2 regions of the Planifilum fulgidum genome follow, and region 1 is predicted to be linked to the other one. Evidence: predicted binding sites of a transcription regulator. Region 1 holds the regulator's gene; the other holds the start of a gene.
The links. The regulator CtsR, encoded in region 1, represses protease genes until heat stress. The targets are predictions, from matches to a motif close to ATGGTCAATAAAGGTCAAACA.

Region 1 (9,015 bases):
GAAGGGACGGACGGCGCCCTCCCAACCCTCGCGACTCGGCCCTTCCCCCAAGGCGCCACCGCTCATCCCCGCCGCCACCGCGGAAAGATGGCCCCCGTCCGCTGTCTGTACGCCCGGTACGCCTCCCCGAACGGATCGATCATCATCTGTTCCTCCCGGGGAACGCGCAGGAAAAACAGGATCAAAAGGGAGAGGAGGGGAGACCAGCCCGCGATCCAGTTATGCGGGATCAGTCCCCGGCCTGACCCCCACAACGTGCTGGACGCATACATCGGATGTCTCACGTTTCGGTAAACTCCCCGGGTGATCAGCTCGTGCCCCTCCCTCAATTCGAGGGCGGGGGACCAGTTTCTCCCCAAATCCGCATGGGCGCGCCAAAAGAATCCCAGAGCGACGGCGGTGATCCCGATGCCCCGCCAAACCGTCCAGGGCGAGAGCCGGTAATCGGCAAAGTCGAGGAGCGGAGTGAAGGAATCAATCAACGGAATGAGGACGATTCCGGCCGACATCCGGGCCGGCAGGAACTTCTCCAGCGCCGTTTTGCGGACGATCACCATCCGGTTCGACTTCACCCTTCTCCCGTAGGGCAGGCAAATCAACTGCATCACGATCCATCCGGAAAATAAGGGGCGAGCTGAACATCCCGCGTTACTCCCACATTTAAAACAAGACGCCCTCCCTCAATCGCAAAAAAGATGGAGCCATCGATTATGTTATATCCGTTAGCTGATACTTGGATCTTTTGCCCGAAGGAAAGGTATGTTGTGGAGTATTATCATGAGGGTGAAAGCTTCTTGGGTTTCTACACAGGTTACATGGTTTTCATCGATCTCCGATAGCGCAAAATTCCTGGACCGCCCCGAAAATCCCCCGACAAGGCGACGCCGCGATCGCGGGTCCCCGGCGCGCCTCCTTTTGGAGGGAGTGCACGTCTTCGGAGCGATCACGATTACTCCCTTTCTTAGTGATTCAGCTTAACTTCCGAACCATTTTCGATGACTTTCCTTTTGACATATCTCTGAAAAGGCTGCATCGGGGTTGTCAGCGCCAGCACCTTTTGAGAAAAGATCTCTTCCCTGAAAAATGTTTCACCGTCATGCAGCGGGAACAGCTTGCGATGAAACTCAAGTTCATACAAATGATGATTTGCAACGGCTGCCAAGCGATTTTATAAAATCCTTGGATCAAGATCGATTCCTGATGTCGTTTCTTTTCATTTTCCGATGCGATTGACAGCCATCGCCTTCACCTAAGGTCATGCCTCCATATATTTTGCATCCCATAACCTCTTCCGCCCGAGCTCACGCGCATCCGCAGACTCGTTGACAGCAAAAAAATGAGCATTGACGATATCCTTCCCTGTCAACGCCGCCAAGGAGCACGTTGTCATCGATAAACAATGCGGAACGTTCATAAACCCTTCAGGACGGGAGAAACACCGGCAATCAGATCAACCAGCGTTTTCTTCCAGCGCCGTTTCATCCTAAAATAACATTCATCCGTCGACCGGCCAAGGACGCCCCTGGGTGAGAAACCGCTGTGGTTATTAAAGCAGAACCCCTCCCCCGCCGAGAGCGGAGGAGGGGTCTTTTTCATTGCCGCGAAGGGCTGAGCTCGTTCCCCTCCACGACCAGTTTTCCGTCCTTCACGTCGATGCGAACGGTGTCGCCCCGCTTGATCGTGCCGCTAAGCAGCGCTTCGGAAAGCCGGTCCTCGATGTGCTTCTGGATCACCCGGCGCAGGGGACGGGCTCCGTAGGTGGGATCGTACCCTTCTTTGGCCAAATGTTTCTTGGCTTCTTCGGTCAGGATGAAATCGATGTCCTGCTCCTTCAGGCGCTTCCGCAGTTCCTCGGCCATCAGCGAGACGATCTGCTGCAGGTGGACTTCCTCCAGGGGATGGAAGACGATCACGTCGTCGATCCGGTTGAGAAACTCGGGACGGAAGGTGCGCTTCAACTCCTGCAGAACGTTTTCCTTCATATTCTCATAGTCGGTATCATCCCCGGCGGTGAAGCCCAACCGGGAGTTTTTGCGGATGGTGCTCGCCCCCACGTTGGAGGTCATGATGATCACCGTGTTGCGGAAATCGACGGTGCGCCCCTTCCCGTCGGTAAGGCGTCCGTCTTCGAGCACCTGCAGCAGGATGTTGAACACCTCGGGGTGGGCTTTTTCCACTTCATCGAAGAGAACCACCGAATAGGGCTTGCGCCGCACCTTTTCGGTAAGCTGTCCCCCTTCGTCGTAGCCCACGTATCCCGGGGGCGCCCCCACCAGCCGCGCGGTGGAATGCTTCTCCATATATTCGGACATGTCGATGCGAATCATCGCGTCCTCGTCGCCGAACAACGCCTCGGCCAAAGCCCGGGCCAGCTCCGTCTTCCCGACGCCCGTCGGACCGAGGAAGATGAAGGAGCCGATGGGCCGCTTGGGATCCTTCAGCCCGGCCCGAGCCCGACGGATCGCCCGGGCAACCGCTTTGACGGCTTCTTCCTGGCCGATCACCCGCTGGTGCAGGATTTCCTCCATTTTCAGGAGGCGCTCCGATTCTTCCTCCGCCAACTTGCGCACGGGAATCCCCGTCCAGCTGGCCACCACTTCGGCGATATCCTCCGTCGTCACTTCCGAATCGGTTTTGCCCTGATCCTCTTTCCAGCGGTTGCGGGTAATCTCCAGCTCTTCCCTCAGCTTTTGCTCCTTGTCGCGGAGAGAAGCCGCCTTTTCAAACTCCTGGCTTTGCACCGCGGCGTCCTTTTCCTTTTTGATGGCCTCCAGCTTTTGCTCCAGTTCCTTCAGCTCCGGGGGAACCGTATAGGAGCGGAGGCGCACTTTGGAGGCTGCTTCGTCAATCAGGTCGATCGCCTTATCGGGGAGATAGCGGTCCGTGATATACCGGTCCGACAGCCGAACCGCCTGGATGATCGCCTCGTCGGTGATTTTCACCCGGTGATGCGCCTCATAGCGATCCCGAAGCCCCTTCAGGATGAGGATCGCTTCCTCGGGGGTGGGCTCATCGACGACGATCGGCTGGAACCGGCGCTCCAGGGCGGCATCCTTCTCGATGTATTTCCGGTATTCATCCAGGGTGGTGGCGCCCACGCACTGCAGCTCGCCCCGGGCCAGAGCCGGCTTCAGGATGTTGGAGGCGTCGATGGCCCCCTCGGCTCCACCGGCCCCGATCAGCGTGTGCAGCTCGTCGATGAACAGGATGATGTTGCCCGCCTGGCGGATCTCATCCATGATCTTTTTCAGGCGGTCCTCAAATTCCCCGCGGTACTTGGTCCCCGCCACCACGGTTCCCATATCGAGGGTCATCACCCGTTTGCCCCGAAGGGTTTCGGGAATCTCCCCGTCGACGATCCGCTGGGCCAGGCCCTCGGCGATGGCCGTCTTCCCGACCCCCGGTTCCCCGATCAGGACGGGATTGTTTTTGGTCCGGCGGGAAAGGACCTGGATCACCCGCTCGATCTCCTTGCTCCGGCCGATCACCGGATCCAGTTTCCCTTCCCGGGCGGCCGCCGTCAAATCCCGCGCGAGGCTGTCCAGGGTGGGGGTGTTGGCGGCGCTGCCGCCTTGATGGGGCGAGATCGCCTCGCTGCTGCCCAAAAGCTGCAGCACCTGCTGCCGCGCTTTGTTGAGACTGACGCCCAGGTTGTTCAGGACCCGGGCCGCCACCCCTTCACCTTCCCGGATCAACCCGAGCAGGATGTGCTCGGTGCCCACGTAGGTGTGCCCCAGCTTGCGCGCCTCATCCATCGACAATTCGATCACTTTTTTGGCCCGGGGGGTGTAGGCGATGTTGATGGGATGTCCCTGCCCGCGGCCGATCAGGGATTCCACTTCCTTCTGGATCTTCTCCAGACCCAGTCCCAATCCGATCAGGGCCTTCGCCGCGATGCCCTCTCCCTCCCGGACAAGTCCCAGCAAAATGTGCTCCGTTCCGATGTTGCTGTGTCCCAGCCGGACCGCTTCCTCCTGGGCCAGGGCCAGCACTTTTTGCGCCCGTTCGGTAAACCGGCCAAACATCATCATCTCAACACCTCGCTCGAAAGGATTGGTTCCGACTCCTCAGCCTGGTTTAGAACCTTTCAAAACCGCCTTTCCTGCGCCAACCGTTCGCGAATCAGCGCGGCTCGCCGCTTGTCGCGCTCTTCCGGTGTGAGAATCTGCCCCGCCTGATGCTGCAAAAATCCCGGCTGTGTGATCACCATCAGTTCATTCATCACGTGGGCCGACACATCGCGGATCAGTCCGAGATCAATTCCCAGCCGCACATCCGACAGCCGGCTCATCGCCTCCTTGGAATCGATGACGCGGGCGTTGGTCAAAATGCCGTAGGAACGGTACACCCGGTCCTCCAGTTGGATGGGGGAGATTTCCATCAGATGGGCCCGGGCGTTTTTCTCATGCTGGATCAGTTGCTGCACGACTCCCTGCAACTTGTCGAGAATTTCATCCTCCGTCAGCCCCAGGGTGACCTGGTTGGATACCTGGTACAGGTTTCCGAGGGCCTCGCTGCCCTCTCCGTAAATTCCCCGCACCGCCAGACCCACCTGGGTGATGGCCGGCAGGAGCCGGTTCAGCTGTTCCGCCATGGCCAGCGCCGGCAGATGCACCATCACCGAAGCGCGGATTCCCGTCCCGACGTTGGTGGGACAACTGGTCAAAAAACCGCATTTCTCATCAAAGGCGTAGTTGAGGCGCTTTTCGAACCAATCATCCAGCTGATCGGCCAGCCGCCAGGCGTCCACCAGCTGGAAGCCCGGAAACAGGCACTGGATGCGCAGGTGATCCTCCTCATTCACCATGATGCTGACGGCCTCGTTGCCGCTCAGGATCACGGCGCCGTGGCGGGATTCCTCCGCCATGTTGAGGCTGATCAGATGCTTTTCCACCAGCACGCGTTTTTCCAAATCGGTCAGATCCGCCATGGAAATCCATTGCGCGTCGCTGAAGACGGGATTGTCCCGTCCCCGGCGAAAGACCTGCTCCACCCGCTTGAGCACTTCCTTGGCTTGGTACTCGTCGGCAACGGTGGGAAAGGGAAGGTCGGCCAAGTTGCGCGCAATCCGGACCCGGCTGCTGATGACGATGTCGGATTGGGGGCCTTTTCCTCGCATCCATTCGCTGACGGAATTTCGGACATAACGATGGGACACGCGCATCAACCTCCCTGACTTTCCAGTTTTCCCTGCAGTTCCCGAATCCGGTCGCGCAGGCGGGCCGCTTCCTCAAATTCCTCGGCTTGAACGCGCCGGGAAAGTTCCTCCTTGAGCCGCTCGATCTCCCGATGGATCTTCAACTTTCCACCGGTTCGCTCCGGAACCTTCCCCCGATGGGAGGTGTGCCCGTGAACCCGGCGGAACAGGGGATCCAGCCGATCCTTGAAGGTCCGGTAACAATCCATGCATCCAAAACGGCCCATCTTGGCAAATTGCCCGTAGGTCAGACCGCACGTCGGACAGCGAAGTCCGGTGGACTGAACCCATTCCGGCCGGTTCCCCTGGGAGAGGTCGGGATTGAGAAGACCCGACAACAAATCCTGAAAGCTGAATCCGGTGTCCAGACCGGTAAATTTCTCCCCTTTTTCCTTGGCGCACACTTCACACAGGTGATACTCCGTCTTCTCGCCGTTGATGATTTTCGTGAAATGCAGGGTGGCCATCCGCTTGCCGCACTCTTCGCATAACATGGCGGCGTCACTCTCCTTTTCCCGCGAATAGGATGGTTACCATTGCGCGCATGATCCGGGCACGAACCTGATCCCTTAGAGGCACCGGCAGCTGCATGACGTCGCGGGCGATGATGCGCCGCATCAGTCGGGCCTCCCGGGGCGTCATCAACTCCTCCTCCCGAAGCCGATCGATGATGTCCTCCGCCTGGGACTGGCTGATCGACTCGCCGATTTGGCGCAGGAGGACATCGTAGACGCTCCCCGGGGAAGCCAGCCGCACCCTGCGAATCCGGATGTAGCCGCCGCCCCCCCGTTTGCTCTCCACTATATACCCTTTTTCCACTGTAAAACGGGTGCTAATCACATAGTTGATCTGCGAAGGAACGCACTGAAACCGGTCCGCCAGCTCGCTCCGCTTGATCTCGATGATCCCGGACCGGCTCTGGTCGAGGATCTTCTTCAAGTGGTGCTCGATGATATCCGAAATGCTGGGCATCGAACAACCCCCTGTTGACTTTGACTAACTTTGACCTTCACTTTCTATTATATATCCCTCCGCGGGAAATGCAAGGGGTTTTCTGAAAAAATGCGCGTGGACCCTGCTTTCAGGAAACCTCCCGTTACGATCTCCCATCGGTCCTTTCATTACCAGTGTTCCGCCGCCGGGTTGCTTTCATACAGCGAAACCGATTTCCGGTAGAGACGCAAAAAGCGGCGGGGCACACACCCGCCGCTTTTTCATCCGGTGCGCACGCCTTTGACGCCTTTTACACGGCGCACCTCCTCCACGATCCGCGTCGTGGAGATCTCCTCCGAAAGGCGGATCGTGAAGGAGATCTTGATCCGTCCATCCCCCGGATCTTCCTCATCGATGGTCACCTTGCGAATGCCGGCGCCGATTTCCCTCAAAACGGACGCGAGCTCTCCCAATTTTCCCGGCTCGTCCTTGACCGTGACCACGATCTTTGCAAGACGGCGGCGCCCGACCACAAGCCTTTCCATCCGGTTCAACAGCTCCAGGCTCACCAGGGCCAGGATGGTGGTCAACACCGCGCCGAACATGTATCCGGCCCCAACGGCCAGACCGATGCCGGCCACCACCCAGAGCGAGGCCGCCGTCGTCAGCCCGCTCACCGTCAACCCGTGCCGGAGGATCGTTCCCGCCCCCAAAAAGCCGATTCCGCTCACCACCTGGGCGGCCAGCCGGGCGGGATCGGCCCGCACGTTTTCCTCCTTAATGAAATCGGAAAATCCGTAAATGGAGATCAGCATGATCAACGCCGATCCGAGGCAGACGAGAATGTGCGTCCGAAAACCGGCCGGATGCGCATCCCTCTCCCGTTCCCAGCCGATCAGACCGCCGAGCACCGCCGCCATGAACAGACGAAAGGCCGTCTCCCAATAGGGAAGGGTCCACACGCTGTTCATTTTGTCACCGCCTTGTTCCCAATTCTTCACCGGTCCCCTCGGCGAAAATCAGGATGGATCTCCGCAACGGTTCAACAAGACGGGTAAAATGTCCGGGAACCGGTCCACCACAACATCGGCATCCTTCAATTCATCCTCCCGGCCGAACCGGGTGAATCCGGGATAACGACAACCGATCACCTTCAGGCCGTTGGCCTTGCCCGCCCGGACGTCGGATTTCCGATCCCCCACCATGAACCCGCCGGTGACCCCGTGCTCTTCCATCAACATGCGCACCAGTTCTTCCTTGGTTTCCGTTCCGTGGTCCCCCGCCCCGTAAACGCCGGTAAAGAGCGGGCTGAGGCGAAAGGTTTCCAGCACGCCGTCGAGATAGGAGCGAAGCCCGTTGCTGGCGATAAACAGCCGCCACCCTTCCGCCTTCAGGCGGCGCAAAGTTTCGGCCACCCCGGGATACAGCCGGCCTTCTCCCCGCCGCAAACCGGCCAGCTCCTCCTCCAGGGTCCAGCGGTCGGCCCTTTTCCTCGTCCCCTCGTCCGCCTCCGGCAACAGGCGGGACCAGATTTCCTCCTGGGTCATTCCGAACACCGATTGGATCTCCCCGTCGGACGGGGGATCCCCCCGGTAAAGCCCCTCCTCCCTCAGCCGCATGAAAGCCCGGCGGAAAGCGGGCAAGGCCACCGTTTCCGATTGAAACAGCGTCCCATCCATGTCAAATATCGCGGTTTTCTCGCTGCAGCACACGTTTTCGACTCCTTTTCCTCCGGATGATGCGGGGCTTTGATCCCGCGGGGCGATCGCCCCTTTTCGCGAAAACGGCGGCAAAAGCCTTCCTCCGCCCTCGACGGAAAGAGCCCCCTTCGAAAAAAAGGATCCGCCGAAGCTTTTCCGCTCCGGAGGCCGAGGATCCTCAGCAGTCTCCCGGTCCGTTCGGCAGATCCCTTTCAAAGCCGGATCGCGCCGGGCGATCCGCTTCTATTGAAATCGCTGTTCATACATTTCCTTGAAATGCTCCAAATTATCGGTCACGCACAACACGGAAGGATATCGTGCCGCCTTGTCAAACTGCCATTCTAGATTGACCGGCCACACAATCAGCTGGATGTCCGACCTCCGGCAACGCTCCACGAAGTCATCCGTGAGATATTCGACCCTGAGGGACAGGTAGCGGGCACGGATCTCCTCCATAAAGGGAAAGACAGTGGGGGTGGATCCCCATTGAATCAGCCCCAATTCCACTTCGCTTGATAGTTTGCGCATGTTGGCGATGGCGTAATGATTGAAGGAGGAAATGAAGACCTGGTCCAACATGTCCGTTTTTTTGAGGACCTCCAGCACGGTCTCCTCCATCCCCGGATACAGGTTTCCCAGTTGCTTCAACTCCACTTTCACGGTCATTTTGCCTTTGGCAAACAACAGGGCCTCTTCCAAAGTGGGAATCGTTTCATTTCTCCCCACGCGGAACCGTTTCAATTCCTCCAAAGTGTAATCCTTGATCCAGCCCTCCCCGTCGGTCATGCGGTCGATTGTCGGGTCATGCATCAGGACGGGAATACCGTCTTTGCTCAGATGGACGTCCATCTCAAGATGGGTGAATCCGAGATCATAGGCGGCTTGAAACGAAGACATGGTGTTTTCCGGATATCGCAGGGGATAGCCCCGGTGTGCCACGCCTCTTATTTTCACAAAAAATGCTCCTTTCTGATGGAAAACGTGCGCAATTTCATTATAGAGAAGAACGGACCATGAAACAAAAGGGGAAAGACGCCGGCGGAAAGAGGTGCAACTTCCGGATCCAATGGACTGTTTGCCCATCGAAAAATAGGGAAATAAGTTGATTACATGATTCTTTCCCCTTTTGCGGAAAAGGAAAACTCTCTCTTCCCTCCGGCTGCGGGATGCCCGAAAAAATGTGCC
Region 2 (9,015 bases), on a different contig from region 1:
TTCACCACCGGCGCCAGGCAGTTGGTGGTGCAGGAGGCGTTGGAAATGATGTGATGGTTGGCGGGATCGTAGCTGTCCTCATTTACTCCCATCACGATGGTCACATCTTCGTCCTTGGCCGGGGCCGAGATGATCACCTTCTTGGCTCCGCCCTGCAAATGCTTGGCCGCATCCTCCCGCTTCCGGAACCGACCCGTCGACTCCACCACCAAATCCACCCCGAGATCTCCCCAGGGAAGATTGGCCGGATCCCGCTCCGCCATCACCTTCACGGTGCGGCCGTTCACCGAAAAGCCTTCGTCGGTCACCTTCACCTCCGCTTCCAGGCGGCCGTGAACCGAGTCGTATTTGAGCAGATGGGCCAGCGTGCCCGCGTCGGTCAGGTCGTTGACCGCCACCACTTCCAGTTCGGGATGATCCATCAGCGCGCGAAACACATTCCGTCCGATCCGACCAAAACCGTTGATGCCGATTTTCGTCTTGGCCATCGCATTCACCCTCCATCCGAAAAGTTTTTTGCAAAGAGACCTCAAGATTCACTGGCCAGAATGGCCCGGGCCGCCCCTTCATCGGTTATCAGTGTGTCCCTGCAGGCGACCGCGCAAAACGCGGCAATCGCGTCCGCCTTGCTGGCTCCTCCGGCCACCGAAATGATCCGCTCCATCCGCTGCAGATCATCCAGCTGAATGCCCACCGTCTTCATCTTGTGGACGATTTCCCCCCGGCGGTTGAAGTAGTATCCGAAGGCCTCGCCCACCGCGTCGGTCTCCCGGAGGTGGCGCAGCAGCTCCGGAGAAGATTTGCGCCGGGCGGCCATTTCCATGGCGCCGCCGATTCCGTGCACCGCGATCCGGGCCGTCTTGAGCAGCTCCAACACCTCGCGGATGTGCGGTTCCCGGATCACCGTGCGGTAAGTCTCTTCGCTCAGCTGGTCGGGAACATGCATGAGGCGGTAACTCCCCCCGGTCTTCTTGGCCATGAGGGAAGCGATATAGTTGGCTTCCAGCTCCACCGCCTCCCCCAAGCCGCCTCGGGCGGGCACGAAGGTGGTCTCCTTCAGCTGCGGACTCGGGGCCATCATCTCGGCCACCGCCGCGACAGTGGTCCCGCCGGCCACCGCCACCACCTGACCGGGACGGGCTTCCTCCCGGAGCAGGCGGGCCCCCGCCCGACCCATCTCCTTTTTCACCCATTCGGACTGATCGGCGTCACCGGTGACGATGATCACGCGCCGCAGCCCCAGGCGGCGCCGAAGCATCTCCTCCAGTTCCGTCAGTCCGAAAAGCTCCTTGATCAGGGGCTCCATTTCCGCAAGCAATTCGGCGCCCTGTTGGGTGACGCGCATGCCCAGGGGGTCGACATGCACCAGCCCCTGCATCCTCAGGAAATCCACCTCCGCCCGCAGGATTCGTTCCGTCGTTCCCATGGCCGCCGCAAGACTCCGTCGTCCCACCGGCTGCATCAGCTGCAGGTGCCGAAGCGTTTCATAACGCTTGCGCATCACCTCCAGCATGTCGGGCAACAATTTTTTTTGCAGATCCAACAGCGACTTCATCATCTCACCTTTTCATATCGGGACAATTCATGTCCCTGTATAACAAAATACGTCCCAACAAGGGCAAAAGAAAAGGAATCGCGGCTCCACTTTCATTGTAGCCGATGGCCCCAGAGCTGACAAGGTGCGGAAAAGCGCCGGTGCCGCTTCCCGGACAAAGGTTCCCCGAATTGTCACAAACCGGATGACGGGGCGATCAACCGTCGTACCTCCGCCGGGCCATCGAGGAGGGAATCCCGAGCTCTTCCCGGTATTTGGCCACGGTCCGGCGGGAGATCCGAATCCCTTCTGCGCGGAGAAGGTCGGCGATCTGTTGATCCGACAGGGGTTTTTGTTTATCTTCCCCCGAAATCCATTCCGAAATGCGCTTTTTCACGCTTTTGGCCGACGCGCCGCCCGAGCTGGAGTCGACGCCGGAAGGGAAGAAATACCGGAAGGAAAAGAGGCCGCGCGGGGTTTGCACGTACTTGTTTTGGGTGGCACGGCTCACGGTGGACTCGTGCATTCCCAGCTCCTCCGCCACTTCCCGCAGGGTGAGCGGTTTCAGGCAGTCCACGCCGTGATCCAAAAAGGCCCGCTGCTTCTCAACGATCACCTGGGTCACCCGGTACAGGGTTTGACGCCGCTGCTCGATCCCCCGGACGAGCCAAACCGCCGACTGAAACCAGTTCCTAAGATAGTCCGCCGCCTGGCGGGCCTGCTCCCCGCCGTCCGCCAGCATGCGCTGATACCGGTCGTTCACGGTGAGACGGGGCAAAAACCCCTCATTGACCAGGACCACGTATTCTCCGTTCACCCGCTCCACGCAGACATCCGGCAACACATAATGGGGTGCGGAGGAGGCATAGGCCATTCCCGGCCGGGGATTCAGGCGCTTCAACCGGTCGATCGCCTCTTGCACACGCCGAATATCACAGCCCAATTGACGGGCGATCTTGCGAATCCGTCCCTCCGCCACGTCGGGAAGGTGGCTTTCGGCGATCCTGAGGGCCACCTCGTCCGGGGGATCCTCCCGCAGCAACTGAAGCCGAAGACACTCCGACAGGGAACGGGCGCCCACCCCCGCCGGTTCCAGGGATTGAAGCACCTTGAGAGCCCGATCAAAGGCCTGCAAGTCCACATTAAAGCGTTTACACAGGGAAGCGGCATCGATCCTCAGATACCCGCTGTCGTCCAGATTTCCGATCAAGTGGAGGCACAGGGTCCGGGTGACGGAGTCCAGCGGCAGGAAGCGAAGCTGGAACTCCAACGCCTCCGCCAGAGACTCCGACGGAGCCGCCAAATTTTCGAAGGAAAACCTTTCCGCCTCCCCATCGGAGACTCCCCGTTCCCTCCTCCCGCCGTCCCGGACGTACGCCATCCATTCCGCCGGATCGGCGTTCAGCAGGGAAATGTCCGCCTCCCCTCCCCCTTCTTCGCCCGATTCGGCAATTTCCAACACCGGATTTTCCGCCAACTGCTCCTGAATATACTGCTCCAAATCCGCCGCGGAGAGCTGGAGCAACTGGATCGCCTGCCGCAGTTCCGGCGTCATCACCAGTTTCATCCGTTGCTCCTGAATCAGACCGTAACTGATTTGCAAGGCCACCTTTCCCACCTCCGCGCGAGTTCGGCATCCGTTCAACCGACATCCGGATTGATTATTCGCTCTTTTTCGACTTGAGGAAAAATCCCGCCGCTGAAATTCCCCGGGATGAAGCCGGGCGGCCATGTCCACATTCTTCGGCGCCGCCGGCCGGAAACCGCGGGTCCGCTGTGCGTTTCATCTTTCATTTTACCACAAAAACCGTCACATTCCCCCGCCGATTCTTCTGAAACGCCTTTTCGCCCCGGCGGACCGTCCACCGATGAACCCCGCCGGCGGAAGCCTCCCCGGAACCCCTTGATGAAAAGGGCGAGGTTGGATAAAATAATACATGGCAGGGGGAATTCTCCCGGCAATAAATTTCCCCTTGCATTTTCTCCCGAGATCCGCTATAATGTTACCCGTCAAAGGTTACGGCATGCGCCTATAGCTCAGGGGATAGAGCGCTGGTCTCCGGAACCAGGTGCCCAGGTTCGAATCCTGGTAGGCGCACCACATTGGAGCAAAGCAGCAGCCGATCGATCGGCTGCCGCTTGTCTTTTTGTTTCATTGAATCTTGACCTTTTTTGATCTTTAGCGATATGATGATAGTGAGGCGATGACAAAGCGGGAAAAAAGCTACCCGATCGACGCCCCGGACGGGGCGGGCGAAGGGCATCCCCTTACGCGCAGGGTTTGTCTCAGCCTCACTTCACCCCAAGGAGGAAGCAACCCATGTCTACACTGATTCCCATCGTCATTGAACAAACCAGTCGCGGCGAACGATCCTACGATATCTACTCCCGTCTTCTCAAGGACCGGATCATTCTCTTGGGCACCCCCATCAACGACCAGGTGGCCAACCTCGTGGTTGCCCAGCTCCTCTTTTTGGCCGCCGAAGATCCGAACAAGGACATCTATCTGTACATCAACTCCCCCGGCGGATCCATCAGCGCGGGCATGGCCATCTACGACACGATGCAACATGTCAAACCCGACGTGCAAACCATCTGCGTCGGTTTGGCCGCTTCCATGGGGGCCTTCCTGCTCTCCGCAGGTGCCAAGGGAAAACGCTTTGCCCTTCCCAACAGCGAAGTGATGATTCACCAGCCCCTGGGCGGGGCGGAGGGACAGGCCACGGACATCGAGATCCGGGCCAAGCGGATCCTTCGGCTGCGGGATCGACTGAACAGGCTGCTGTCCGAACACACCGGCCAGCCGCTGGAAAAAATCGAAAAGGACACGGACCGCGATTATTTCATGACCGCCGAGGAAGCCAAGGAATACGGAATCATCGACAAGGTGCTCGACCATCCCCCGAAGCGCCCGTGATCACCCTGGATGGCGCTCCAAACCCGGCCGTTCACGGCCGGGTTTTCTGATGCCAAAGGTCTTTCTTCCAGGCGTTCATCAAGAATGCCCTCACCCCGTCCCCGCCAGGATGGCGATCGGAAACCGGCCTCCGCCCGAAACGAGGCCCCGATCGGCCTCGGCGGAACGCGGTCGGCCCCGCACCCGGCATGACGGCACAGGCAGAGGAGGTTGTTCAGGGGGAATCCACCGCCGCCCGCCGCGACCATCGCCGGGGCACATAGGCGCATGTCGGATCGCTTTCCAGGGGATCGCCGGTCACGGCGTAGGCACGGGCCCGGGAGCCTCCGCAGACGAAACGGAACTCGCACACCCCGCATTTCCCCTTCAGCCGCTCCGGGTCGCGCAGGGCGACAAAGGTCGGGTGCTTCCGATAGATCTCCGATAGGGAGCGCTCCCGCACGTTCCCGCAGGCGATCGGCAAAAAACCGCTGGGATACACGTCGCCGATGTGGGAAACGAAGGCGAATCCATTGCCGTCGTTGACGGCGCGCGGCGCCCGCAGTTGCCGCTGACGCCCCGCCGCCCACGGGGGAACGTCGGATGCTCCGAAAACTTGGCCTTTTCCCCGCTGCATCACCACCCGGCGGTAGGGGGGAGCCTCCGTCGTCTTGATGTCGAAGGAAACGCGCTCGGAAAGATCGGCCAGCCAGTGGAAAACCCGCTCATGCTCGTCGGCGGTGATCATGTCATCCGCCTTGCCGCGGCCGGTGGGCACGAGGAAAAAAACGCTCCAAAGCACGATGCCCATTCCTTCGAGCAAACGGGCGATGTTGGGCAGATCGGCGAGATTGTACCGGCTGACGGTGGTGTTGATCTGCAGCGGCATCCCCAGTTTGCGCAACATGCCGATGGCGCGCATGGTCAAATCGTAGGACCCGGAGGTGCCGCGGAAAGCGTCATGGATCGCCGCTGTCGATCCGTCGAGACTGAAGGCCCACCGGTCGAGCCCCACCTCCATGGCCCGGCGCATCGCCTTCTCCGTCACCCGCGGAGTGGCGCTGGGCGTGAGCGAAACGATCAGTCCTTGTCCTTTGGCGTATTCGGCCAGCTCAAAGAGGTCCTCCCGCATCAGCGGATCGCCGCCGGTGAAGACCAGCAAGGGAGCGCCCAAATCGCGAATTTCCCGGATCAGGGCTTTCCCCTCTTCCGTCGTCAGCTCGCGGGGATCGCGGCGATATTGCGCCTCCGCCCGGCAGTGAAGGCATTTGAGGGCGCAGGCACGGGTCACTTCCCAAATGACCAAAAAGGGGGATTGCTGAAAATCCATCAACGGCTTCCTCCTTTAAAGGGATAACGGCGCCGCGGCAAGAAAACCCTGTTTGTTCACAACGTAACAAAGTCTTTGGAAATGCGGTATGAAGTTCGTCACACTCTCCCCCGGAGGGTTGGGGTACAATGAAACCAAGCACCTCGCCATGAACGGACATCTGCCCTTCAGCCAAAATCCTTCGACGCCGAGCGTTGCCCCCTGCCCAAATCTGTTTCATCGGGGTGATGGACGTGTCTCAACTGATCCCTCTTCTCCGGAACGTGCCGCTGTTTCGCGACCTTACCGACGAGGAACTGAAGCGGATCGCCGCCATCGCCATCCCGCGCTCCTTTCCGAAAAAAAACCTCATCTTCGCGGAGGGAAGCCCGCGCGAAGCCGTCTACTTCATCGTCGACGGACTCGTCAAGGCCTTCAAGGTGGATGCCAACGGAAACGAACAGATCGTCTCCCTGCTGACGAAGGGGGACATGTTTCCCCACACGGGCTTCTTCGACCAGAGTCCCTACCCCGCCAACGCCGAAACCGTCAAACCCACCCGCGTTTTCGCGATTCCCATTCATTCCTTCGAGCAACTTTTGCTGTCCACGCCCACCATCGCGGTGAAGGTGCTGCGGGTTATGGGGGCGAAAATCCGCGAACTGCAGGAAAAGCTGCAGGAACTCACCTTTCAGGATGTGCGCCACCGCATCTGCTCCATCCTCCTGCGTCTGGCCGAAGCCCACGGAACCGACCGGGACGGGGCGGTGGTGCTTCATCTTCCCGTCACGCACCAGGATCTGGCCGCCATGGCGGGAACCACCCGCGAGAGCGTCAACCGCATGCTCAACGACCTTCGCCGCCGCGGCGTGTTGGAGATGAACCGAAACCTTATCGTTCTCAAGGATGTGGAAGCCCTCAAATCGTGGGCGGACGAGTGGCGAAAAAGGCGATGACGGAAAACGCGAGGAAAAGGACGGAGCCGACGATTTCGATGACTCCCGCCTTGACCGGCCGGATCGCTTTGCCGCCCCACGCAAAGGCCCTGACGGTCGGGAAAGCATAGGGAAGGACAAACCAGGGTTCCAGGAGGGCCGCAAAGATCAAAAGCGACAGGTGGTAACCCTTTGAGGCGTTCAACCAACCCGCGTTCTTGCGCTCCCGAAACACCGACTTGACAAAAAAGACGCTCCCCAAAAAGTACAGGACACACGTCACCGCGACCCAGAGAGTCATGGCGTCCCACGTCCCCGCCCCGACCACATAGGAAGCCGCGCCGCCGACCGAAAAGGCGAGAATGGCGCACAGGTCGTTGATGAAGGAACGCTCGTTGCGCCGGGACGCATACCACCCGTTGACGCAAAACAGCGCGACCAACACGGGCCCCGCCCAGAGCAGCGACGGCTCCGAGACGAGCGGGGGAATCAGAAAAACCATCCCCAGAGCCCAATAAATCAGCGCCCAGCGGACAAAGTCCCGCCGATCTTTCCGCCGCATCAGCGCCAGGCGGAAGGGGTAGGCCGCCAAGTAAAACAACAACCAACCGAAAAACAGCGGGAGATGCATCCACTGGGGCCCACCCACGAACATGCCCAGAAGAAAGGGAACGGATACCATGGCCCATCCGCCGTGTTCCCTCGGAAGAATCGGTTTCATCATAAAACCCCCAGTCCCCAAAATGTGCATTCGCCGTGCCGCAGGGTCCGTTCTGTTTCCCATCGTACCCCAGGACCTGTTCCTTGATCGTGACAAATATCACAGTTTCGCAAAACCTTCATCAAATTTCTCCACGCGCAAAATGCCGGAGAGGAGGGTTCCACATGACCGCTCTGTCCGCCCGTCGGTTTGTCGACTATTTCCAACCGGAGCAGCTGAAGCGGCTGAGTTCCCTGATGACCCCCAAGAGGGTGCAAAGCGGCACCAATCTGTTCCAGGACAAGGAACAGGCCGATTACCTCTACTTCATCCACGAGGGGATCGTCAAGATTTTCAACAACACCGAAAGCGGGGAGGAAATCGCCCTCTCCCTCAAGTACGCCGGCGACATGGTCGGCGACCCCTGCACACTCTCGCCCCCCTTTCAGTGGAGCAACGCCGTCACCTTGACGGATGCGCTCCTCGGCGTCATTCGCAAGGAAGAGCTGGAGGCGCTGATGCTCCGCCACCCCGATTTGGCCCTCCGGTTCATCCAATGGCTCTCCGTCAACCAGCGGATACTGGAAACCAAGGTGCGCGATCTTCTGGTGTACGGCAAAACCGGGGCGCTCGCTTCCACCCTGATCCGCCTCTGCAACACCTGCGGCAGAGAGACCGAGGAGGGCATCCTGATCCCCACGCGGCTGACCAATCAGGATCTCGCCAACTTCATCGGCGCCACCCGGGAAAGCGTCAACCGCATGCTGAGCAGGATGAAAAGGGAAAACATCCTCAGCATGCGGTCCGGCAGGCTGATCATCCACGATTTAAACCGACTCCGAGAGTTTTGCCACTGTGACGGCCGCTGCCCCGGCAACGTGTGCGTCCTCTGACTGCCCCGTCAATGGCAGGCGGCGCACCCCCGGCGGGATGCGCCGCCTGCTTTCGGTCAAATCGCCTGAATCCTCTCCATCAGCTCTTCCTTTTCCGCCTCGGACAGGATGCGCTCCGCCATCGGAAAGAGCACGTTTTCCTCCTTCATAAAATGATCCATTAAAATCCGCACGGCCGCCTCCACCTCGCCGGCGATCCTCCGGGCGTCCCCCGCCCCGGCGGAACCGTCAAGCCGCTCCACTTCGGAGAGGAACGCGGACAGGCGTGCCTTGGCTTGTTCGTGTTCGTACTCCATCACCGCGATGGGTCCCGTCTCCCGTCCGATATATTGGGCCATCATCGGAAAGAGAACCTCTTCCTCCCGCCTTGAGTGGAGATCCAAATCGGCCGTGAAGGAGCGAACCTTTTCCTCCAGGAAGCGCAGGGCCTCCTTCCACCTTCCGCCTCCGGCATCCGCGGCAATCCCCCGCGCCGATTCCGCCAACTCCTCCATCCGCTTCAATAGCGGCGGATGTTCTCCCTTCAACCGTTCCAAACCTGTGCAGAGGGGACCGGAAGCGCCGGCGAACCCCGTCATCCCGCAGCCGGGTCCGATGTCCATCACCCTTCCCTCCTTGTCCGTTTGCCTTTATTTTAGGAAGGAGGCACCTTCAAAAACGTGACGGACATCACACAAATCCGCCGGGTTCGAAAAGGACGGCCCGCCTTTTCTCCGGGAAAAACCGGCACCGCTTGCCCGGTCGTCAT

Region 2: a site for CtsR is predicted at 3,694-3,714, ahead of clpP (ATP-dependent Clp endopeptidase proteolytic subunit ClpP). Genes of this name have one in related genera too.

What each region holds. Positions count from the first base shown of each region.
Region 1 is NZ_FOOK01000023.1:7,353-16,367, forward strand. Features, by position in the region: gene BM063_RS12290 (protein-S-isoprenylcysteine O-methyltransferase) at 63-605, opposite strand; gene BM063_RS12295 (hypothetical protein) at 962-1,162, opposite strand; gene BM063_RS12300 (ATP-dependent Clp protease ATP-binding subunit) at 1,593-4,028, opposite strand; gene mcsB (protein-arginine kinase McsB) at 4,088-5,164, opposite strand; gene mcsA (protein-arginine kinase activator protein McsA) at 5,164-5,691, opposite strand; gene BM063_RS12315 (CtsR family transcriptional regulator) at 5,699-6,169, opposite strand; gene BM063_RS12320 (MgtC/SapB family protein) at 6,412-7,101, opposite strand; gene BM063_RS12325 (HAD family hydrolase) at 7,150-7,842, opposite strand; gene BM063_RS12330 (glycerophosphodiester phosphodiesterase) at 8,074-8,784, opposite strand.
Region 2 is NZ_FOOK01000010.1:10,993-20,007, reverse strand. Features, by position in the region: gene BM063_RS07460 (ArsJ-associated glyceraldehyde-3-phosphate dehydrogenase) at 1-488, opposite strand, end outside; gene BM063_RS07455 (sugar-binding transcriptional regulator) at 530-1,555, opposite strand; gene rpoN (RNA polymerase factor sigma-54) at 1,752-3,143, opposite strand; tRNA gene BM063_RS07445 (tRNA-Arg) at 3,561-3,635, shown strand; gene clpP (ATP-dependent Clp endopeptidase proteolytic subunit ClpP) at 3,855-4,451, shown strand; gene BM063_RS07435 (TIGR04053 family radical SAM/SPASM domain-containing protein) at 4,666-5,763, opposite strand; gene BM063_RS07430 (Crp/Fnr family transcriptional regulator) at 5,988-6,695, shown strand; gene BM063_RS07425 (YwiC-like family protein) at 6,658-7,395, opposite strand; gene BM063_RS07420 (Crp/Fnr family transcriptional regulator) at 7,560-8,267, shown strand; gene BM063_RS07415 (hemerythrin domain-containing protein) at 8,324-8,869, opposite strand; gene lpdD (prenylated flavin chaperone LpdD) at 9,012-9,015, opposite strand, start outside.